3 regions of the Mediterraneibacter sp. HA8405 genome follow, and region 2 is predicted to be linked to each of the others. Evidence: predicted binding sites of a transcription regulator. Region 2 holds the regulator's gene; each other region holds the start of a gene.
The links. Region 2 encodes Rex, which represses fermentation and respiration genes when NADH is low (regulators of the CRP and FNR family bind a similar motif). Its sites were predicted from a motif close to ATTGTTAANTANTTAACAAT; they were not measured.
Positions count from the first base shown of each region.

Region 1 (8,293 bases), 1.0 Mb from region 2:
ATCGGCGTGATTCCGATTGACTCCATCTATACTCCGGTTGAGCGTGTTAATCTTACTGTGGAAAATACACGTGTAGGCCAGATTACGGATTATGACAAGCTTACACTGGATGTATGGACGAAAGGAACTATGCAGCCGGATGAGGCTGTCAGTCTTGCAGCAAAAGTACTCAGTGAACATCTGAAACTCTTTATTGATCTGTCAGAAGTTGCTCAGGCAGCGGAAGTTATGATCGAAAAAGAGGATGACGAGAAAGAAAAAGTTCTGGAGATGAGTATTGACGAGCTGGAACTTTCCGTTCGCTCTTACAACTGCCTCAAACGTGCCGGAATTAATACAGTCGAAGAGCTTACAAACAAGACTCCGGAGGATATGATGAAGGTTCGTAACCTGGGACGTAAATCTCTGGAGGAAGTGCTTGCTAAGCTGAAAGAACTGAATCTAGAACTAAATCAGGGCGATGAGTGATAGCGAGGAGTCCTGATGCTGATTCTTGAGCCGCAGGGTCAAGAAGATACAACTTAATCCAGGGCGACGAATAATAAGGCGGAGTCCTGATGCCTCTTCCTGAATAATGAACAGGAAGATGGAATTAGATACAGGGCGGCGAGTTAAGCCCTGCATGGGAAATGTCATGTCCCGCCGGTAAGTCCGAAGGGGGCGGCGGGAGCATTTGATTAGTAAGCCCGAAGATGCATAACCAGATGTAAATAATGGAGGAAATTTAAAATGGCAAAGTATAGAAAACTCGGTAGAACTTCCGGTCAGAGAAAAGCTCTGATCAGAAATCAGGTAACAGCGCTTCTGAACAACGGAAAAATCGTTACAACAGAGGCGAAGGCAAAAGAGATCCGCAAAGTTGCTGAGGGTCTGATTGCACTGGCTGTAAAAGAAAAAGATAATTACGATGAAGTAACAGTTACAGCGAAAGTTCCGCGCAAGGACAAAGACGGCAAGAGAGTAAAAGAAGTTGTAGACGGTAAGAAAGTTACAGTTTACGACGAGGTTGAGAAGAAGATCAAAAAGGATCAGCCGAGCAGACTTCACGCAAGACGTGAGATGCTGAAAGTTCTCTGCCCGGTTAAGGAAGTTCCGGCAAAAGCAGCAGGGAAGAAAGCGAACACAAAGAATGTGAACATGGTAGAAAAACTGTTTACAGAGATCGCGCCGAAGTATGAGAACCGCAATGGTGGTTACACAAGAATCATCAAGATCGGTCAGCGTAAAGGCGATGCTGCCATGGAAGTTCTGATTGAGCTTGTATAATTAAATAAAATAATTTATTTACCGTCAGGTAAAAAAGCGTTGAATCTGTACTGGCAGTCCGCAGTAGTACAGATTTAGCGCTTTATTTTTGCGCTGAAATAGAACGGATTTTTGTTACACATCAGCTTTATTAAATAATTCACCTTGTGATTTCTATATCAAAGTGTTATTCTGATGCTAAGATAATCGTTTTTTAAAGAGATAAAAGATCAGCAGGAATTTAGTAATGATATTCATCATTGTTGTATCTGATCAGTCCGGAAAAGAGAAAAAAGCCCAGAAAAAGGAAAGGAGGGAAGTGTTTTTGTTATAAATGCACAAATGATGTTAAAAAAATAACGTTAAAATATTAACAAATGTCGGGTTGACAAATATTTAACAAAGGAACTATACTTATTCCAGTGATTAAAAACAGGTTGATTCAATTACAGGAGGAATTATCAAAATGGCAAAGAAAGAAAAGACAGTAGTGCCGGAGATCGTCGACAGCGTTGAGGCGCTGGAGGCGAAGATGAAAGCAATGCGCGAAGCGCAGAAGATTTTTGCTACATTTACACAGGAGCAGGTGGACAAAATCTTTTTTGAGGCTGCTATGGCAGCAAACAAACAGCGTATCCCCCTGGCTAAAATGGCTGTGGAAGAGACGCAGAGAGGCGTAATGGAGGATAAGGTAATCAAAAACCATTACGCTGCAGAGTATATTTACAACGCATACAAAGATACAAAAACATGCGGCGTGATCGAGGAAGACACAGCCTATGGAATTAAAAAAGTTGCAGAGCCGATCGGACTTGTCGCGGCCGTTATTCCGACCACAAACCCGACTTCTACGGCGATTTTTAAGACGCTGATCTGTCTGAAGACAAGAAATGCTATTATTATCAGTCCTCATCCCAGCGCAAAGGCATGCACCATCGCGGCGGCAAAAGTTGTGCTTGACGCGGCAGTAAAAGCAGGAGCGCCGGAAGGAATTATCGGATGGATCGACACACCGTCTCTGGAACTGACCAATACAGTTATGAGAGAGTCAGACATTATCCTTGCAACCGGAGGACCGGGAATGGTGAAAGCAGCATATTCATCAGGAAAACCGGCATTGGGCGTAGGCGCCGGAAATACACCGGTTATCATTGACGATACAGCGGATATCAGACTGGCAGTAAACTCGATCATTCATTCCAAGACATTTGACAATGGTATGATCTGTGCGTCTGAGCAGTCGGTAACTGTACTGGACAGTGTATATGACGAAGTGAAAAAAGAGTTTGCCTACCGCGGATGCTATTTCCTGAAACCGGGCGAGGAACTGGATAAGGTACGTAAGACGATTATTATAAACGGCGCTCTCAACAGCAGGATCCCCGGCAAATCAGCGTATGAGATTGCGAAGCTGGCAGGCGTTGACGTGCCGGAGAACACAAAGATTCTGATCGGTGAAGTAGAGTCTGTGGATATCTCAGAAGAATTTGCTCATGAAAAATTATCTCCTGTACTTGCTATGTATAGAGCGAAGACTTTTGATGAGGCCATTGCAAAAGCAGAGCAGCTTGTTGCCGACGGAGGATACGGTCATACATCTTCCCTTTTCATCAATCCTGCCGAGAAAGAGAAGATTGCAAAGCATGCGGCGGCTATGAAGACATGCCGTGTTCTGATCAACACTCCGTCTTCCCACGGCGGTATCGGCGACCTTTACAATTTCAAACTTGCCCCGTCTCTTACCCTTGGATGTGGTTCATGGGGCGGAAACTCCGTATCAGAAAACGTTGGGGTAAAACATCTTCTGAATATCAAGACAGTTGCCGAGAGGAGAGAGAATATGCTGTGGTTCAGAACACCAGAAAAAGTATACTTTAAGAAAGGCTGCACACCGGTTGCTCTTGCAGAGCTCGGAAATGTAATGCACAAGAAGAAAGCCTTCATTGTAACAGATACATTCCTTTACAAAAACGGATACGCAGAGCCGATCGAAAAGAAACTGGACGAAATGGGCATTCAGCATACCTGCTTCTACGATGTGGCGCCGGATCCTACACTGCAGTGCGCTAAGGAAGGCGTAAAACAGATGGCATCCTTTGAGCCGGATACAATTATCGCCCTGGGCGGCGGCTCCGCCATGGACGCGGCAAAGATTATGTGGCTGATGTATGAGCATCCGGAGGCAAACTTCGAAGACATGGCCATGGACTTCATGGATATCCGCAAGAGAGTGTACACATTCCCGAAGATGGGCGGAAAAGCGTACTTTGTAGCAATCCCCACCTCTTCAGGAACAGGTTCTGAAGTGACGCCGTTTGCTATTATTACTGATGCAGAGACTGGCGTAAAATGGCCCATCGCCGATTATGAACTGCTTCCGAACATGGCGATCGTCGATGTGGACAATGCAATGACGGCTCCGAAGGGGCTGACAAGCGCATCAGGTATTGATGTTATGACACATGCTATTGAAGCATATGTATCCATCATGGCAACAGACTTTACAGACGGACTTGCAATGAAAGCCGTTAAGCTTGTATTTGAAAACCTTCCGTCAGCATATGAGAATGGAGCAAACGATCCGAAGGCCCGTGAGGCAATGCACAATGCTTCCTGTATGGCAGGTATGGCATTTGCAAACGCTTTCCTTGGAGTAAACCACTCCATGGCCCATAAACTCGGAGCGTTCCATCACCTGCCCCATGGTGTTGCAAACGCGGTAATTCTGACTGAAGTTATGAGATATAACGCAGCAGAAGTTCCGACAAAGATGGGAACATTCTCTCAGTATCAGTATCCGCATGCTCTGGCAAGATACGCGGAGCTGGGAAGATATGCAGGATGCACAGGCAGTACAGATGAAGAAGTATTTGAGAATTTCCTTGCAAAACTGGAAGATCTGAAAGAAAAGATCGGCATCAAAAAGACGATTAAGGATTATGGCATTGACGAAAAATACTTCCTTGAAACTCTGGATGAAATGAGTGAGCAGGCATTTAATGACCAGTGTACAGCTGCGAACCCGAGATATCCTCTGATTAAGGAAATCAAGGAAATCTATCTGAAATGCTACTACGGCAAATAAAACAAAAAGTTCCTCCCGGACAGCCGCGTCTCTGAGCGCTGAAAGATAAAATTAAGAACTGTCGGAAAAGTAAAACGCAGTCTGCGCATTACCTTTCCGACAGTTTTTTTGAGGAAAAGGAACGGATAAGACTGTAGAAGTTTGTTGAATTTCAATATTGACAAAAAAATAACGATATTTTTCAATATAAAAAGATAGTTAAAAAATATACAAAATTACTCTTGGAGGCTTACATTTCAGATTTCTATATTATATAATGAGACTATCTGAAAATAATACGGTTTTCGGCAGAGCGGCCGAATCCGGTTACAAAGAAAAAGGAGGTCCTTATCTATGAAACTGGAAGAAAAAAATATTATTGTAAAACGTCCATATAAGACAGTTTACAGATGCGATGACAGTATCGTAAAAGTATTTGTTGAAACTCATCCGAAGTCCGATGTGTTTAATGAAGCATTGATTACGGCCCGTATTGAAGAGACCGGACTGGATATACCGAAAGTAAAAGAAGTTGTACAGATTGACGGAAAATGGGCGATTTCAATCGAGTATAAGGACGGAAAAACCCTGGAGGAGATGATGAACTCAGATAAGAAGAATATGGAAAAATATATGGAGGATTTCGTGGATCTTCAACTGGAGGTGCACAGCAAGACATCACCCCTTCTGAAAGGCATGAAAGATAAGATGAGCCGTCAGATTAACGGCCTGAAAGAGCTGGATGCTACAATGCGTTATGAGCTTCTGACCCGGCTGGAGAGTATGCCGAAGCACAATAAAGTCTGCCACGGCGATTTTAATCCCAGTAATGTTATCGTAGGAAAGAACGGGAAGATGACAGTTGTGGACTGGGCACATGCCACACAGGGCAACGCAAGCGCCGATGCGGCTATGACATATCTGCTCTTTGCGCTCAAAGACCAGGATACGGCAGACCTGTATCTGAAGTTATTCTGCAAAAAAAGTGATACCGCAAAGCAGTACGTGCAGCAGTGGCTGCCGATTGTGGCTGCGACACAGTTGTCCAAGAATAATGAGCTGCATAAAGATTTCCTTATGAAATGGATTGATGTAATCGATTACCAATAAAACTTCGGATTTGTCGGAGAGCTGTGAGTGGAGAGGCGTCCGAAAACACCTGGATACCAGGAGATTGGATAATCGGATCTGGAAATGAGGGATGTGTGCTTTTGGTGACTTTGGAGCAGATATTAGAAAAACCAAAAACCTGGCGGCAGGCGTTAAAATTTACAGCAGAATTGTCTGAGCGAATGCGAGTTTTCTGCTGTAAATTTTGCTCTTAGCCTGTCGTCAGGTTTTTTAGTTTTTCTTTATCTGCGGAACGGAAACAAAAGCACACATCCCTCATTTCCAAAAGTCGCATCTAATCGGCGGTATCCCCCTCTTCTGAATCCGTCTGCTAAAAACTTTTTTCCTTCCGAATTCTGCGTTTTTCTCCGGAAATTCCCTTTGACAAATCCGAATCTACCAGCTGCGGAAGAATACGTTATCTCCGATGATGACACCGTCTCTGTCTGTATATGGCGCGTACAGGAAGAAGTAACAGTCTGCAACTGAAGCCAGTCTTTTGCCGTTGACTGCATCTTCCGTTACCTCAACTGCCAGACTGGTGGGACCGCGGTCAAGAGCTGCGTCAAGACGTCCTGTCCACACTGGTTCAAACTGGCCTTTCGCAAAGATGACGCCCTTGATTGTGTTCGGGAACCGGGGATCTTCCACACGGTTCATGATTACGGTGGCTACGGCAAGCATGGCGTCATAATCGTGATGCGCTTCGCAGTCAAGAAGGGCGGCCATTAAAGTGATTTCATCGACAGAGGCATTAATTACTCCTCCGCTTGTAGTGCCTCCGGAACCGGAAGTGGAGGTCTCGCGGGACTCTTCTTCTGCAGCCAGACGCCGGGCCTCTTCTTCTTTTGCCTGTTCAAGTTTTGCGTTTACTTCTTTAAGATCTGTGGAGGTCTCGTCAGCCTTTGCCTGAAGCTCAGTTTTTTTCTTCTCCAGTTCAGCCTGCAGATCTACCATTGAGGCCTGCTGCTCTTCCAAAGCGGTTTTCTGGTCTGCGATTTCCTGGTGGATATTCTCAAGTTCATTCAATGCGTTTCTGTCATATTCGCTGAGATGTTCAATGAAATCCGCTTTATTCAGAAAATCTGTCATGTCTTCGGCAGAAAAAAGCATCTCAAGCAGTGATGCGTTGCCGTTTTCATACATATACTTAATGCGGGTTTTCATATCCTCATATTGCTGCTGCTCATTTGTCTCGGCTTCAGCAAGAGCATCAGATGTACGTCCGATTTCGCCCTGGAGTATTTCGATCTGCATCTCTGCGGTGTTAATATCATCGTTCAGATCAAGAATATCCTGATTGATACCCGCAAGTTCATTTTCAAGGGCCGAGGTCTGGTTTTCCAGGCTTTCGATATCTTCATCTGCCAGAGCAGGAAGAGCAGAAAGCGTGACTGCGACAGAACAAAACAGGGCGAGGCCTGCCTGGAGCCATCGTTTTTTACTGATATCCATAATCTCAAATCCTTTCATATAGCAATTTTCAGACTACATTTTTCCGGAATGCCGGTAAAATATAACGTTATCAGTTGCCGGTTATCTATTATACTATAAATTGCGTTATTAATCAAACTCTGTTACAATGGAAGAAAAAAATTATGAAATATAGACAAACATTCGCGGCTGTCCGGACGATTTGCGGGGAAAACGACGCAAGGCGTGCGGATATCCGATGTGTCAGAAATTACATAATGAAAGGAACGAAAAAGTGAATCGAAAGATAAGAATGGTGGGGCTTGATCTGGATGGAACGCTTTTGACTGATAAAAAGGAACTTCTTCCATATACGAAGGACGTACTCAGAAGAGCCGTGGAGCAGGGGATTGTAGTTCTGGTTGCTACAGGACGGCCATGGCTGGGCGTGCCGGAGGAACTGAGGAATTTCCCGGGGATGCGGTATGCCCTTACTTCAAACGGCGCCAGGATCATAGACAGGGATGAAAACAGAGTAATTGAGGAGCAGCTTCTTTCGCCGGAACTGGCCGGAAAAGCATTGGAAATATGCGGAAAATATGATACATTACAGGAAGTATATTTTGACGGACAGGGATATGCCCAGGCAGATAAAATGCTTCATGTGGAAAGGTATCACAAAAATCCGAATATGTGGGAATACATACGGACAACAAGGATCCCGGTTGAAGATATTTTTGAACTGGTAGCAAAAGAAAACAGGGGAATGGATAAAACCCAGGCACTTTTTGCCGATATGGATGAACGGAAGAGAGCATGGAAAGAACTGGAAGAAGTGGAAGGTCTGGAGCTTGTCGGTTCCCTGAAGTACAATATAGAAGTTAACGCCCGGGGGGTAAATAAGGGTACCGGACTGATTACTCTGGGAAAGATCCTGGGAATACGCAGAGAGGAAATTATGGCCTGCGGAGATGGAGATAATGATACGGCAATGATGAGAGAAGCCGGGTTTGGCGTTGCCATGGAAAATGCAGAGGAACAGGTTAAGCAGGCGGCTGATTATATTACATCCAGCAATGAGGATGAAGGCGCGGCAAAAGCCATTGAAAAATTTGCTTTAGTATAAAAAGCAGTCCGGAAGATTTAAGAGGAGGAAGAAAAGATGTTAGACGTATTAAAAGTGATAATTTTCGGTATTGTTGAAGGCATTACAGAGTGGCTTCCGATCAGCAGTACCGGACATCTGATCATATTGGAGGAACTTTTAAAACTGAATCAGAGTGAGGCGTTCTTCGAGATGTTTCAGGTGGTGATTCAGCTGGGAGCGGTTCTGGCTGTAGTTGTGATATATTTTCATAAGCTGAATCCATTTTCTCCGAAGAAAACGCAGAATCAGAAGATGATGACCTGGCAGATATGGATTAAAGTTCTGATCGGCTGTATCCCTGCAGGAGTGATAGG
Region 1 covers NZ_CM148758.1:900,547-908,839, forward strand. Annotated here, with positions in the region: gene AC0QUU_RS04195 (DNA-directed RNA polymerase subunit alpha) at 1-468, shown strand, start outside; gene AC0QUU_RS04200 (bL17 family ribosomal protein) at 730-1,266, shown strand; gene adhE (bifunctional acetaldehyde-CoA/alcohol dehydrogenase) at 1,712-4,330, shown strand; gene AC0QUU_RS04210 (phosphotransferase) at 4,664-5,419, shown strand; gene AC0QUU_RS04215 (cell wall hydrolase) at 5,816-6,892, opposite strand; gene AC0QUU_RS04220 (Cof-type HAD-IIB family hydrolase) at 7,128-7,958, shown strand; gene AC0QUU_RS04225 (undecaprenyl-diphosphate phosphatase) at 7,995-8,293, shown strand, end outside.
Region 1: a site for Rex is predicted at 1,630-1,649, ahead of adhE (bifunctional acetaldehyde-CoA/alcohol dehydrogenase). Genes of this name have one in related genera too.

Region 2 (8,293 bases):
GAAGCGGATGCCATATTGGTGCGCAGCGCCAAAATGCATGATATGGAATTCGGTCGGAATCTGAAGCTTATTGCCCGCGCCGGCGCCGGAGTGAATAATATTCCTCTGGACAGATGTGCGGAAGAGGGAATTGTCGTATTTAATACACCGGGAGCAAATGCAAACGGTGTAAAGGAAATTGTAATTGCAGGAATGCTTCTGGCAGCAAGAGATATCATCGGCGGTATTAACTGGGTACAGGAATATGAGGAAGACGGTGATATCGCGAAGATTACCGAGAAAAAGAAAAAGGCCTTTGCCGGAACTGAGATTCAGGGCAAAAAACTCGGTGTAATCGGCCTTGGCGCTATCGGAGTTCTGGTGGCAAACGCAGCCGTAAATCTTGGGATGGACGTGTACGGATATGATCCTTATCTGTCGGTGGATGCGGCGTGGAAACTTTCCAGACACATTCATCATGCAAAAACGGTAGATGAGCTTTATAATCAGTGCGATTATATTACAATTCATGTGCCGGCTACGGAAGATACGAAAGGCATGATTGACAAAAACGCGATCGGTCTTATGAAGAAAGGCGTTGTAATTCTCAATTTTGCCAGAGATATTCTTGTGAATCAGGAGGACATTGTGGATGCTCTTGTTTCCGGAAAAGTGCGCTGTTATGTGACAGATTTCCCGACGAAAGAAATTGTGGGTGTTAAAGGGTCCATCGTTATTCCGCACCTGGGTGCATCTACGGAAGAATCTGAGGATAACTGCGCGAAAATGGCGGCATCCGAGCTGAGAGATTTCCTTGAGAATGGAAATATTCACCATTCCGTTAATTATCCGGACTGCGATATGGGCAAAAAGAGCAGTGCCGCAAGAATTACCGTACTTCACAGGAATGTCCCGAAGATGCTCGGACAGTTTACGGGAATCCTGGCAGAAGAAGGGATTAATATTTCCCTGATGACAAATAAAAGCCGTAATGAATATGCTTATACAATGATTGACGTTGACGCAGCTGTACCGGCTGAAGTGGAAAATAAAATTTCTGAAGTGGACGGCGTGCTTCGGGTTAGAATTCTTTAAAAAAGGATACCTGTCGGTAAGGAGAACCAGACCGGCAGGTATATTTTTGATTGATTCACGGGAACATGCAGCAGAAGTGCAGTATAATAAAGTTTTTCGTCCGGTGTGATACGGCAGGCGGAAAGCTTCGAGAAAACTCCCGTGGAAGGTTGTATTGACAAAAAGTGTATAAATGTATACAATTATACAGACGTAGTTTTGTTAATGCATTTATACATGTGTATCAGAGCTATATGCTTTTGCGGCGGGAGGGCATCAGATGGAAGAACATCAGGATTATTCTCTTGGAAGCCGTGTTTTCCAGAAAATCCGGGAAGATATTCTAAACGGCAGATACAAGGAACATGATGAACTCAGAGAAAACACTCTGGGGAAAGAGCTGGGCGTAAGCCGGACTCCGGTGAGAGAGGCGCTGCGTCAGCTGGAGCTTGAGGGGCTGGTAACAATCATACCGAACCGTGGAGCTTATGTGACCGGTATATCCCGCAAGGATATATGGGATATTTATGCAATGCGTTCTATGCTGGAAGGACTTTGTGCCAGATGGGCATCAGAGCATATTACGGATGAGCAGCTGGACAAGCTGGAAGAGGCAATTCTTTTATCTGAGTTTCAGATAAAAAAAGAGTCCGGATTCAATGCATCCCAGGTCGCTGTTCTGGATGGGCAGTTTCATGCGATACTTTATGAAGCGTCCGGAAGCAGAATTTTAAGCCATGTTCTGACGGATTTCCATAATTATGTAAAGATGGCCCGCGTGTCATCTGTCGTATCCGAGGAAAGAGCCCGAAAGTCAATTCGGGAGCATCGCCAGATACTCCGGGCGATCCGGGAACGTGACGCGGATATGGCGGAGCAGCTGGCAAACGAACATATTATGCATGTGATGCAGAATCTGAAAAAACAGGGCTATAACGAAAATTAGGAGGAGACAGCAAAATGGAAAAAATTAAGATGACAACACCTCTTGTAGAGATGGATGGAGATGAAATGACAAGAATTCTCTGGAAAATGATCAAAGAGAATCTTCTTGAACCGTACATTGACCTGAAGACGGAGTATTATGATCTCGGTCTTGAGCATAGAAATGAAACAAACGATCAGGTAACGGTTGATTCCGCTATGGCTACAAAGAAGTATAAAGTGGCTGTAAAATGCGCGACGATCACTCCGAATGCCGCACGTATGGACGAGTATGATCTGAAAGAAATGTGGAAAAGCCCGAACGGAACAATTCGTGCTATTCTTGACGGAACAGTATTCCGTGCTCCTATTGTAGTAAAAGGTATTGAGCCCTGTGTTAAAAACTGGAAGAAACCGATCACAATTGCAAGACATGCTTATGGTGATGTATATAAGGGATCGGAGATGAAGATACCGGGCGCCGGAAAAGTGGAGCTTGTTTATACTGCAGAGGACGGCTCTCAGACAAAAGAGCTGGTTCATGAGTTTGACGGACCGGGAATCGTTCAGGGAATGCACAACCTGAACAAATCCATTGAAAGCTTTGCAAGAAGCTGCTTTACATATGCCCTGGATACCCACCAGGATCTCTGGTTCGCGACAAAAGACACAATCTCCAAGAAGTATGATCATACATTTAAAGATATTTTCCAGGAGATTTATGACGCGGAATTTGCTGACAAATTTGAAGCTGCAGGAATCGAATACTTCTATACTCTGATTGACGACGCGGTTGCCCGCGTAATGAAATCAGAAGGAGGATATATCTGGGCATGCAAGAATTATGACGGCGATGTAATGAGCGATATGGTTTCTTCTGCTTTCGGTTCTCTCGCAATGATGACCTCTGTCCTTGTTTCTCCGGAAGGATATTATGAGTATGAAGCAGCCCACGGAACAGTACAGCGTCACTATTATAAACACCTGAAAGGAGAGGAAACATCCACAAATTCCGTTGCAACAATATTCGCATGGACAGGCGCGCTCAGAAAACGGGGAGAACTGGACGGTATTCAGGAACTGTGCGATTTTGCAGACCGCCTGGAAAAAGCCACAATCGATACAATTGAGTCAGGAGAGATGACAAAAGACCTGGCACTGATCACAACCATAGAAAATCCGACCGTATTAAACAGCGAAGGATTCATCAAAGCGATCGCAAAGAGACTGTAAATTTGAATTGTGAGGAGGATAACTTCCGCCGGGGAGTCCGGGTATGGAGCCGGAGAGCACGCTTTCGCTCGGAACGCGGCGCAGCGGTACATAAGAGCGCAAAAGACGCGCTCTAAGTGCCGGCGCCGCTTTACGGCTCTCCATCACCATACCCGGACTTCCCGGCTGCGTTTTTCCCACTCACAATTCCAAATTCAAACAAGAAGAAACGAAGCCAGAACTTTATCGGCTGACACAAGACTGTATTCCGCGCTGCTGTTTGAAAGCAGGTGTATTTTCCTGTTTCAAAAGCGGAAATCGGATGAATAGTCAGCCGTAGTCGAAATAGTTCTGTCTTTGTTTTTGTTTGTTGAATTTGAAATTATCAGTGGCAGTGCCGATTGGAAAAGAACAGAAAATGGTGGAATACGGACGATTTATTCTCACTTCGTATTCTGACATTTTCGGACTTTTTTCAATCGCATGCCGCAGATAAATTCAAATTTCAAGCTCTGCCCAGCGTTCGTACAGTTCTTCCAGCCGGGCTTCGTTTTCGCTTTTTTCCTGTGCCAGTTCCTGGCATTTTACGGAGCTGGAGTATACTTCTTTCAGTGTCAGTTCATAGTCAATCTGGGTATTTCTTTCTTCCAGCCGGCTGATTTCTTCTTCGGTTTTTTTAAGATCGTTTTTTCTTTTCCTTTCCTTTGCCTGCAGTTCTTTCTGTTCCTGCCAGCTGAGTTTTGAACCGGACGGAGCGGAGGCGCTGTCAGAGTCTGCAGACACAACAGAGGAAGCGGCCGGAGAAAGAGCAGAGCCCGTTCTGCCGCCAACGGAGGAAACTGCATAAGCACGGGTCAGTTCTTCTCTCTTTTCAAGATAATAATCATAATTCCCGATATAGTTAACAAAGGTCTGGTTTACCAGTTCCAGGATACGGGAAGCGGTCTGATTGATAAAGTATCTGTCGTGAGAGACATAGAGTACAGTACCGCTGTAATTGTTCAGAGCTTCTTCAAGGATCTCTTTTGATGTAATATCCAGATGGTTGGTAGGTTCGTCCAGAATGAGAAAGTTGGCTTCCGAGAGCATCAGCTTTGCCAGAGAAACCCGGCCTTTTTCGCCTCCGCTCAGAGAAGAGATTTCCTTAAAAACATCATCCCCGGTGAACTGAAAAGCTGCCAGGGTATTGCGGATTTCCGTATTTGTAAGAGTGGGATAGTCGTCGGAAATTTCCTGGAATATCGTTTTATTGTCATGAAGTACATGGTGCTCCTGATCGTAATAGCCGATATTTACTTTTGCGCCCAGAGTGAACGAACCTTTGTCTGCAGGAATAACCTGATTCAGTATTTTTAACAGTGTGGTCTTTCCGGTCCCGTTATCACCGATTACCGCCACATGTTCTCCGCGTTTGATATCAAAGCTGACATCGTGAAAAAGAGTTTGTCCGTCAAACTGTTTTGACAGATTTTCCACGGAAAGTACATCATTTCCGCTTATGCAGGAGGGTTCAAGTGAAAAGAACATTTCTCCGGAAGTTTCCAGAGGTTTTTCTACCGGCGTCATTTTACTGAGCATTTTTTCCCGGCTTTCTGCCCGGCGTATGGACTTTTCCCGGTTGAAGGAGCGGAGTTTATCAATGACGGCCTGCTGGTGCCGGATTTCTCTCTGCTGGTTCAGGTATTCTTTCAGACGGGCGTCCCGCAGCATCTGCTTTTTTTCTGAATAAGCCTTATAATTTCCCATATACATCTGAATGTGTCCGCGTTCGACTTCAATTACTTTTGTGGCGACCCGGTTCAGAAAATAGCGGTCATGGGAGACAATTAGAACAGCTCCCGGATAATTCATCAGATAATTTTCCAGCCATGCAATGGAGTTCAGATCCAGATGGTTGGTGGGCTCGTCAAGAAGCAGGATATCCGGGTTTTTCAAAAGCAGCTTACCGAGTGAAACTCTCGTTTTCTGTCCGCCGGAAAGCGTGTCAGTCTGTTTGGAAAAGGCGTCTTCGGAAAATCCCAGGCCTTTTAGAACACCTGTAATTTCACTTTCGCAGGCATATCCGTTTTTGGCTTCAAAATCAGACTGAAGTCGGTTGTATGTTTCCAGCCTGGCATTCAGTGCGTCGCCTGACAGATTTTTTAATTCCTGCTCAATGGAACGCAGCTGCTGTTCCATTCTGAATATATCGGCCTTTGCGCTTTTGACTTCTTCATAGATGGTACTTCCTTTCTGCATTGTCTGGTGCTGAGCCAGATAACCTATGGTTTTTCCTTTGGCGAGAATTACTTCTCCTGAATCCAGCGGTTCATTTCCGATAATCATTTTCAGAATTGTTGTCTTGCCGGCTCCATTCACCCCTACAAGAGCAGCTTTTTCACGCTCTTCAATATGGAAGGAGCCATTGGAAACAATGACCTGATCGCCGAAAGCTTTCTCTATATTATGACATGCCAGTATCATGTTTTTTCTCCTTGTAAAAATTGTATATAAATCGAGTTATTACAGTCCAATGACCATTATAACGGAAAAACGGGAAAAGTAAAGTTTGACATAATATTAACTATTTTATATAATAAAAAATGATTGCGAAAAAGCGTACTTGAATGATGGAGGTCGGTGAACATTGGAACATAGAAAAATATCCCGCGCAGTGATTTCCAGACTGCCGAGATACTACAGGTATCTTGGAGATCTGCTGGAGGCGGGCGTAGAGAGGATATCTTCCAATGATCTGAGCAAGAAGATGCAGGTGACTGCATCGCAGATCAGACAGGATTTAAATAATTTTGGCGGTTTTGGCCAGCAGGGATACGGGTATAATGTAAAGTATCTCTACACGGAGATCGGCAAGATTCTCGGCCTTGACAGAACACATAATTTTATCATTATCGGAGCGGGAAATCTTGGACAGGCGCTTGCAAATTATGCTTCTTTTGAGAGGAGCGGGTTTGTTTTAAAAAGTCTTTTTGATGTCAATCCCCGGTTGGAGGGGGTGGCAATCAGAGGGATACCGGTAAGAATGATGGATGAACTTGTAGATTTCCTTAAAGAAAATGATATTGAGATCGCGGCGCTTACTATTCCGAAGTCAAAGGCGGTTGAAGTTGCTGACATTCTGGTGGAGAACGGAATCAAGGCAATCTGGAATTTTGCACATACAGATCTGGATCTCCCGGACGATGTAATTGTAGAGAGTGTACACCTTTCAGACAGTCTTATGACACTGTCCTATAATGTCAGTCAGCGTATGGAAGGATTTGAAGAATAGAAAAAAGATGTTTATGAAAGAACCCCGCAGCATGCTGCGGGGTTCTTAAGAGAAAGGACGGGTGTGAAATGAGATATCTCCCAGACGGAAAACAGATGAAGGAAGCAGACAGACATACCATCGAAGATCTGGGCGTTCCTTCCCTTGTGCTCATGGAGAGAGCGGCGCTTAAGACTGTGGAGACTATGGAAAAAAGAGGTATTGATACGTCAAAAGCACTGATCGTCTGCGGCAGCGGAAATAACGGAGGGGACGGCTTTGCGGCGGCCAGAATTCTGACAGAAAAAGGCAGGCAGGCAGACATCGTCTTTGCAGGAAAAGAGTCTTCCATGAGTGAAGAGTGCAGGGTACAAAAGCAGATTGCCGAAAAGATGGGACTTCGGATTTTCACGGAATTCCCGGAAGAAGAATATACTGTTATAATCGACGCTGTTTTTGGTGTAGGTTTAAGCCGGGAGATCAGCGGTTCTTATAAAGACATAATCCAGGCAATGAATCATGCTCCCGGACGCAAGGTGGCTGTAGATATTCCTTCCGGTGTGTGCGCGCAGGACGGCCGGGTTCTGGGAACTGCATTCTGTGCGGAACTGACGGTTGGAATGGCCTGTACGAAACTGGGCTGTGAGCTGTATCCCGGAAAGAATTATGCCGGTGAAACAGTAGCTGTGCCTATCGGCATTAATCCGGAAATCTTTTCGGACAGCAAAGAAGTGTGCTGCACTTATGACCGGGATGATCTGTTCCGGCTTCTCCCGCTCAGAAAACCGGATTCCCATAAGGGCAGTTATGGGAAAGTCCTGATGATTACAGGAAGTTACGGAATGGCCGGAGCTTCCTGTCTGGCAGCCCGGGCAGCATATACAGCGGGGGCAGGGCTTGTGCAGATCTATACGCCTGAGGAAAACCGGGTGATTGTTCAGCAGCTTCTTCCGGAAGCAGTGCTGTCCTGTTATACCGGTTATGATGAAAAGAAACTGGATGAACTTCTTGACTGGGCAGATGTGGTATGTATCGGATGCGGTCTGGGAACAGACCGGCAGGCGGAGAAACTTCTGGTTCATACAATGGAGAAGGTAAAGGTGCCATGTGTAGCAGATGCAGACGGTATCAATCTTCTCAGCAGAAACAGAGAACTGTTGAACCGTATTGCGGCTCCGCTGATTCTGACTCCTCATATGATGGAAATGTCCCGCCTGACAGGAACTGCGGTAAAAGAAATAAAAGAAAACAGAATGGAGATTCTCAGAAAATTTACAGAAAACTGTCCTGCAGTATGTGTGCTGAAGGACAGCAGGACAATTGTAGCTGAGAAGGGCAGGCATCCTTTTGTTAATCTCGCGGGAAACAGCGGGATGGCGAAAGCGGGTTCCGGCGATGTGCTCGCGGGAGTAATCACAGGCCTTCTGGCCCAGGGTATGTCACCGTTTGAAAGCGCGGCCCTGGGTGTGTATCTTCACGCCTGCGGAGGCGATGAAATCAGAGACTGTCTGGGCAGTTACAGTATACTGGCACGGGATTTGATTCAGGGAATCCAGAAATGTATGAAAAAGGCGGAGGAACAGAAATGAAAGAGTACAACAGAGTATACGCAAAGATAGATCTGGATGCAGTTGCATATAATATGGAACAGATGAAAAACAGAATCGGCGGCGGCGCCAGACTGATTGCGGTGGTAAAAACGGATGCTTACGGACACGGCGCAGTACCTCTCGCGGAAGTATTCGAGAAACTTGACTATGTGTGGGGATATGCGGTGGCAACTCTGGATGAAGGCATTGTCCTGAGAAAGCACGGAATAAAAAAACCGATCCTTGTTCTGGGGTGTGTTTTCCC
Region 2 covers NZ_CM148758.1:1,895,909-1,904,201, forward strand. Annotated here, with positions in the region: gene AC0QUU_RS08870 (phosphoglycerate dehydrogenase) at 1-1,074, shown strand, start outside; gene AC0QUU_RS08875 (GntR family transcriptional regulator) at 1,334-1,999, shown strand; gene AC0QUU_RS08880 (NADP-dependent isocitrate dehydrogenase) at 2,014-3,210, shown strand; gene abc-f (ribosomal protection-like ABC-F family protein) at 3,688-5,652, opposite strand; gene AC0QUU_RS08890 (redox-sensing transcriptional repressor Rex) at 5,816-6,460, shown strand; gene AC0QUU_RS08895 (NAD(P)H-hydrate dehydratase) at 6,529-8,028, shown strand; gene alr (alanine racemase) at 8,025-8,293, shown strand, end outside.

Region 3 (8,293 bases), 730 kb from region 2:
TACCGCTTCTCTCAAATCCGTTACACCTATAATTTCCACATTATGAATCAGTGCTCCCTCCGCTGCATTTTCCCGGGGAACAATACAGCAGCGTACCCCTCTCCTGCCTGCTTCCATAACAATAGGTAAAACACCTGGTACTTTTCTCACCTTCCCGTCCAGGCCCAGCTCTCCTACCAGTAGACAATCCCTGGTCCTTCCGGGATTCACAATTCCCAGGGAAATTAAAATAGACACCGCTATAGGGAGATCAAAAGATGCCCCTCTCTTCCGAAGAGCTGCCGGGGAAAGATTAATCACAGTTCTTTTCGGCGGATAATCAAAGCCTGCATTTCGGATAGCAGTCCGTACCCGCTCTCCCGCCTCCTTTACCTCTGATGAAAGATAGCCTACCATATGAAAAACCGGAAGGCCGTTAGACACGTCTGCCTCCACATGGACAAACTCTGCCGACAGTCCCTCGATAGCTGCAGACAACACTGTACTGAAGCTCATTGTCCACTCCTTTCCATGAGCTTCCTGTCATTCTTTAAACACCACAATGATTCTCAGTAACCTTTTCTGTATATCTGTCCGGACGCGAAATAACCAGTCGTACAGACAAAATAGCACGGCATCTGAAAATTTTGGCTGAATCAGCCGGAAATGATTGCCAGGGCAGAACGCCCCGGAAATGTAAAACCATCATATACCTGACATGCTTTTTCTGTCAACCTTTTCTTTCTTCATTTCACTTATTTTCTGAGTAAAGAACCCATGCGGCCAGTCCCTACCGGACGTTGGAAAAGCACAATTTCCGGTATTCTGTCATACATTATATCAAATGCGCTAAGAGGTGCCGTCTTGAAATCATTTCCCGCTCCGCTATCTCCCTCGGAAGAAAAATACTATATCCAGAAATATACAGAAGGAGACCTCGAGGCAAAACATATCCTGATTGAACGCAATCTGCGTCTTGTCGCGCATGTGATAAAAAAATATCAGAACCTGGAAGAAGATCCGGAAGATCTGATTTCGATAGGTACAATCGGCCTGATTAAAGCAGTTGTCACCTTTAATCCCGACAAAGGCAACAGACTTGCCGCATATGCATCCCGCTGTGTGGAGAATGAAATCCTGATGTATCTGCGTTCAAAGAAGAAAACCGGCAAAGAAATTTCCCTCTATGAACCAATCGGTACTGACCGGGAGGGAAATGAAATCAGACTGTACGATATAATAGAAACCGAAGAAGACGATATCCCGGATAAAATCCATCTCAAAGAAAATATTCAAATACTTTATGAAAAAGTGGAAAACGAGCTTTCTTCCCGGGAAAAGCTCGTTTTAAAAATGCGGTATGGTCTTTATAACGGAGAAGAATACACACAGCGGGAAATTGCCAGACAACTTGGAATTTCCCGCTCTTACGTCTCCCGGATTGAAAAAAGCGCGGTAGAAAAGCTGAGAGAACACTTTACCAAAGAGCCGCATTAATTGTGCAGAGGCGTACCTACTTCAATAAGATTTCCGTCCGGATCATAAAAGCGTATCACTTTCTGTCCCCACGAATGCTGCATCAGCCGGTTTACATACTGAACCGGCTCCGGGTACGCATCCAGTTTCTCCGTAAAGCCCTCAATATCTGTCTCTTCAAAATACAACTCCGACGCATTGTTCCGCAAAATAACATCAGCGCCCACAACCTCTTTCCAGATATTCTCATCCTGGAGAACCAGACCTTCTGTCAGAATCGCCTTACCGTCATTGTCCAGTATCACATCCAGACCGAAAAGTTCCTTGTAAAATGCTTTCGATTTTTCCATATCTTTCACAGTAATAAGTACGTTTTTTAATCTCATGTTTCTCTTCCTCAAATAAAGCACTGTCTGTAATCTTTCTTTTAATATCACATAGTTTCAATATATATTATAATATCAGACAATTTCAATTTGCAAAGTCCTTATGCCAAAAACCCGCCGCACTCTTCTCACAGTGCGGCGGGTTTTCAACTCCGTCATTTCAATCTGAAATTTACTCCTGCGGGCCTGCTGCAACAAGCGCTTTTCCAAGTTCGTTGCTCTCATATTTCTTGAAGTTCTTAACGAATCTTGCAGCAAGATCTTTTGCTTTTGTCTCCCATTCGGAAGCGTCAGCATATGTGTCGCGGGGATCAAGGATAGCCGGATCAACTCCCGGAAGCTCTGTCGGAACTTCGAAGTTGAAGTGCGGGATTGTCTTTGTCGGCGCATCAAGGATAGCTCCGCTTAAGATTGCATCGATGATACCACGTGTATCTTTGATGGAGATACGTTTTCCGGTTCCGTTCCATCCTGTATTTACAAGGTAAGCTTTCGCTCCGCTCTCTTTCATTCTCTTAACGAGTTCTTCTGCATATTTTGTCGGATGCAGCTCAAGGAATGCCTGTCCGAAGCATGCGGAGAATGTCGGTGTCGGCTCTGTGATACCGCGCTCTGTACCTGCAAGCTTAGCTGTGAAACCTGACAGGAAGTAGTACTCTGTCTGCTCCGGTGTAAGTACAGATACCGGCGGAAGTACTCCGAACGCGTCAGCTGAAAGGAAGATTACATCTTTTGCCGCCGGAGCTGCAGATACCGGGCGAACAATCTTCTCAATGTGATCGATCGGGTAGGATACACGCGTATTCTCTGTCACGCTCTTGTCTGTAAAGTCGATCTTTCCGTCAGCGTCAAGTGTAACGTTTTCAAGAAGGGCATTTCTCTTAATTGCATTGTAGATGTCCGGCTCAGACTCTTTGTCCAGGTCGATAACTTTTGCATAGCATCCGCCTTCGAAGTTGAATACTCCGTTGTCATCCCAGCCATGCTCGTCATCACCGATCAGAAGTCTCTTCGGATCGGTGGAAAGTGTTGTCTTACCTGTTCCGGAAAGCCCGAAGAAAATTGCTGTGTTCTCGCCGTTCATGTCTGTGTTTGCAGAGCAGTGCATGGAAGCGATGCCTTTAAGCGGCAGGTAGTAATTCATCATAGAGAACATACCTTTCTTCATTTCTCCGCCGTACCATGTGTTCGCGATCACCTGCTCGCGGCTTGTAATATTGAACATAACCGCTGTCTCAGATCTGAGTCCCAGTTCCTTGTAATTCTCAACTTTTGCTTTAGAAGCGTTGTATACTACGAAATCAGGCTCAAAGTTCTCCAGCTCTTCAGCAGTCGGACGGATAAACATATTTGTTACAAAGTGAGCCTGCCATGCAACTTCCACGATAAAACGAATTGCCATACGTGTATCTTTGTTTGCTCCGCAGAACGCATCTACAACGAAAAGTCTCTTGTTGGAGAGTGTCTTAATTGCAAGGTCTTTTACTGAATCCCATGCTTCCTGAGTTGCCGGATGGTTGTCATTCGGATACTCATCGGATGTCCACCAAACTGTGTCTTTGGAATTTTCATCCATAACGATATATTTGTCTTTCGGGGAACGTCCTGTGTAGATACCGGTCATAACGTTAACTGCGCCGAGTTCGCTTACCTGACCTTTGTCATACCCTTCCAGATTCGGGTTTGTCTCTTCCTCGAATAACATCTCATAGGAAGGATTGTGAACGATTTCCGTAGTTCCTGTAATGCCATACTGAGTCAAATCAATATTTGCCATACCTCTTCTACCTCTCTCTTTCTAAAATGTATCATGGAAATTTATGCCGCAATCTCCAATATGCCCTCATTATACAGAATAACTGACAAAAAATCAACAAAAATTTTTCCATTACTTGAAAGTTGTAAATATTTCACATTCATTTATGCCGGGCTACTCCTTCTAAAATGCGGGATGAACAAGGGAAAAATGCAGGATTCTTTCTTGAATCCTGCATTTTTATTAATTTTAACTATTGATTTTATATATTTTTACACTATCAGAGGATGTTTTATGCAATTTGCTTGTTAATTGCTTCACATTCCACATCTGTCAAAACATTTCCGGAAGAAGCTGCCCGAGTGTAAAAACGCGGTACTCATCCGTTGCTTTCGCGCATATAACCTGAAATGTGTCCGGCGAACAGAACTCTGCCATCACCTGCCGGCATACACCACAGGGATAACACCACACCGGTTCTGCTTCTCCGCCCACTATGGCAATCGCAGTAAATATCCGTTTTCCTTCGGATACTGCTTTAAAAAACGCAGTCCGCTCCGCGCAGTTAGTCGGACCATAAGCCCGGTTTTCTATATTACACCCGGTATATATTTCACCACTTTCACAGAGAAGCGCCGCGCCTACGCGAAACTTCGAATATGGACTGTAGGAATTCTCCCTGGCGTGAAACGCAGCCTCAATAAGTTTATCCCACTCTCCCGCTTCATCCAGAACCGGAGCAGCTGTTTTACAGCAATTAAGCTTTTTCAAAAATATTTCCTCCGCATTTTTGATGTGTATATCGCAAACACAATGAGCACTACAATAAACAACATACTTGCAGCTGTATCCGCCAAAGGCATGCTGTATACATAACAGTGCACAAAGTCCACTACTCCGTAAACTGTACATGAAAGAGAAAAGAGCAGCAGAATCGGCGCCGATTTCTGAAGAAACTCCTCTCTCACCTCCGGTTTCGCCTTCTCATACTCCTGCCCCATAAGCATGGAGAGATTCGGCATTCCGCCTTTCTTCAATACAGTGAATCCATGAAGGCCGTACAGCCCGCATGCGAGTACAACAATACTTATAATTCCCCATATACTACTATCCATAGTCTGCTCCTTACACTCCGAGAATCTCTTTCACGGTTTCTTTCATCTGATCCGCATCGCATTCTTTCCTGTGACGAATATCTGCGTTCCTGATCTCTTCGATAGCTTTCGGAATCTCCGTATTTGAGATCCGGCTCAGTTCATCAACCAGTTCAAACTCATCTGTGTCGGCATATTTATTATCAATTGCCGTCATAACGCTGTGAATAAATTTGTATGGACTGGCAGTGGATGCCACCAGATATTTCCTGCCGTCACTGTGATCCGCACGATAGCGCGCGCAAACACTTGCCGCCACAGCCGTGTGTGTATCCATCACATATCCTGTACGCTCATACGTTGTACGGATGGTTTCTGCCGTTTCCTTTTCTGTTGCAAATCCTCCTGCAAAATCCGCCAGCCTCTCCCGCATTTCCGGTGTAATTTCATAAGCCCCTGTCTCCTTAAGCCGGGTCATCAGCCGGGAATTTTTCTCTGAATCCTGTCCTGCGATAGTATAAATCAGTCTCTCCAGATTACTGGAAATCAGAATATCCATGGAGGGAGATGATGTCAGGATGAACTCACGATTCTTATCATATACACCTGTCTGAAAGAAATCGAACAGTACTTTGTTCTCATTGGATGCACAAATCAGCTTCCCGACCGGCACACCCATCTGCTTCGCATAGTATGCGGCAAGAATATTGCCAAAGTTGCCCGTAGGAACTGTTATATTGATTTCTTCACCGGAACTGATTTCTCCGTTTTCCAGAAGTTTTGCATATGCATAAACATAATACACAACCTGAGGAACCAGACGGCCGATATTGATTGAGTTGGCGGACGAAAACTGATACCCCGCATCTGCCAGTTCCTTTTCCAGCTCTTTATCTTCAAAAATTGCTTTTACACCACTCTGGGCGTTATCAAAATTCCCGTGGATTGCAACAACAGATGTATTATCGCCTTTCTGAGTCACCATCTGCAGCTCCTGCACACGGCTTACGCCTCCCTTGGGATAAAACACGATAATCTTCGTCCCCGGCACGTCTGCAAATCCCGCCAGTGCAGCTTTCCCCGTATCTCCTGAAGTCGCTGTAAGAATCACGATCTCATTAGTCACATGATTTTTCCTTGCTGCTGTTGTCAGCAGATGAGGCAGAATGGAAAGAGCCATATCCTTAAACGCGATCGTCGCGCCGTGGAACAACTCCAGATGGTACGTATCTCCTACTTTTACAAGAGGCGCGATTACTTCCGTATCAAACTTGGAGTCGTAAGCGCTGCTAATACAATGTTTTAATTCTTCCTCTGTAAAATCTGTCAGGAACTGTTTCATTACAGCATATGCTGTCTCCTGATAGGACATAGCCTTCAGCTCATCCATCGTCACATCCAGCTTCGGGATATATTCCGGAACAAACAGGCCGCCGTCATCTGCCAGGCCTTTGAGAATAGCCTCTGAGGCGGTAACCGTCTTATCTGCACTTCTTGTACTCTTATATAGTAGATTCATTCTTTCAACCTCTTTTTTCTTTTTTAAGTCCTTCCGGATATGTACATTTCCGGAAACACCTCTTGTTACTGCCATGAATTATAGCACAGGTAACTGGGCCGTGTCCATAGGCAACGCCGCTTCCCCACATGGCCCGACCGGATCAGTTCCGGGAAATTATAATAGCCGCAATACCGCACACTGCCATCAGCACCGGATAGATCAGATAAGGAATCATATCAAACGGCGTCAGGCCGGTAAGCGTTGCTGCCGAGAGGAGCTGCGCTCCGTACGGGATCAGTCCCTGCCCTACTGACGTAAACATATCCAGAAGCGATGCGGATCTTTTCGGATCCACGCCGAATTCATCACTGATCTCCTTTGCAATAGGCCCTGACATTACGATCGCTACTGTATTATTTGCAGTACACAGGTCTACCAGAAGTGCCAGAGCAGCTATGCCGGCCTGAGCTCCTTTCTTTCCGTGTATCCTGCTCTTGATCAGATTCAGGACAAAATGGATACCTCCATTTGCGCGGACAAGAGATACGATACATGCCACGATAATGGAAATAACCGTAATATCGTACATTGAAACAACACCGTCGCCGACAACAGTAAACATTTCCGACAGAGCGATCGTGCCTGTTCCTACGCCGACAACAAGCGAAAGTACGGTTCCTGCGATCAGCACAACAAATACATTGATCCCAATTAAAGCCCCGATCAAAACCACCAGATACGGTATCACCTGAAGCAGGTTATAATCAGCGCTGGCAATGTCATAACTCATATTTCTTGTTATGAACCAGAAGAAAATAACCGTAATAACAGCTGCCGGCAGTACGATCAGAAAGTTAGCTTTAAACTTGTCTTTCATCTCACACCCCTGTGTCTTAACTGCCGCGATCGTTGTATCTGATATCATAGAAAGATTATCCCCAAACATTGCCCCGCAGACTACAGCTGCAATGCATACCGCCAGCGGGAACCCTGCCCCTTCGCTGACTCCTACAGCTATCGGAGCAAGCGCAGCTATCGTTCCCATCGAAGTCCCCATGGAAACCGAAATGAAGCAGCTGATAATAAAAAGTCCTGCCACAATAAAATGAGCCGGTATCAGGGACAGACCGAGGTTGACTGTGCTGTCCACACCGCCCGCCGCGCTCACAGCTCCGGAAAAGCCTCCCGCGCAGAGAAAAATAAGACTCATTGTGATGATATTCTCTTCGCCCACGCCTTTTGCAATAAGCCTCATCTTATCATCAAAACTTATTTTCCTGTTCTGCAGAAACGCCACAAACAGCGCGATCAGGAATGCGACGATTGCCGGCATCGCATAGAAATCCCGGAATACAATTCCCGCTCCCAGAAAAATAACGAGGAACACACCGATCGGAAGAAGGGCCGACGCTTTTCCTTTTCCGCCTTCCGGCGCTGTAAGCACACAGTTTTCCTGTTTATCCTTTTCCATAACTTTTCCTTTCACAGATATGCCACAAAAGGGGTGCCGCGCAGGCGGAATCCGTTTTCGCCTTACACAGCATCCCTTTTATCTGTCTTATTTATTCTTTTTATTATTTGTATAGTTGACAAGCCCGCCTGCCGCGATCAGTTTCTGCATAAATTCCGGGAACGCCTGCCCCTGGAACTCGGTGCCTTTTGTCAGATTGTAGATCTTACCGCTGTCAAAATCTACTTCCACCTCATCTCCTGCCTCAATGCCTTTTGCAGCCTCCGGACACTCAATGATCGGAAGGCCGATATTGATTGCGTTGCGGTAAAAAATACGTGCGAATGTCTCTGCAATTATGCAGCTCACGCCGGCTGTCTTTAAGCAGAGCGGCGCATGCTCCCTTGAAGAGCCGCAGCCGAAGTTCTTGTTGGCAACGATCAGGTCGCCCGGCTGTACTTTCTTCACAAAATCCGGATCGATATCTGCCATGGCATGGCTTGCCAGTTCCTGCGCGTCAAAGGAATTCAGATATCTTGCCGGGATGATCACGTCCGTGTCCACATTGTCCCCGTATTTAAAAACATGTCCTTTCGCCTTCATTACATGTCACCCACTTTCTCAGGATTTGCGATGCAGCCTGCGATCGCA
Region 3 covers NZ_CM148758.1:2,623,230-2,631,522, forward strand. Annotated here, with positions in the region: gene AC0QUU_RS12335 (YifB family Mg chelatase-like AAA ATPase) at 1-495, opposite strand, end outside; gene sigK (RNA polymerase sporulation sigma factor SigK) at 844-1,476, shown strand; gene AC0QUU_RS12345 (VOC family protein) at 1,473-1,841, opposite strand; gene pckA (phosphoenolpyruvate carboxykinase (ATP)) at 2,014-3,618, opposite strand; gene AC0QUU_RS12355 (cytidine deaminase) at 3,931-4,368, opposite strand; gene AC0QUU_RS12360 (hypothetical protein) at 4,365-4,712, opposite strand; gene thrC (threonine synthase) at 4,723-6,210, opposite strand; gene AC0QUU_RS12370 (Na+/H+ antiporter NhaC family protein) at 6,353-7,663, opposite strand; gene leuD (3-isopropylmalate dehydratase small subunit) at 7,751-8,245, opposite strand; gene leuC (3-isopropylmalate dehydratase large subunit) at 8,245-8,293, opposite strand, start outside.
Region 3: a site for Rex is predicted at 3,700-3,719, ahead of pckA (phosphoenolpyruvate carboxykinase (ATP)). Genes of this name have one in related genera too.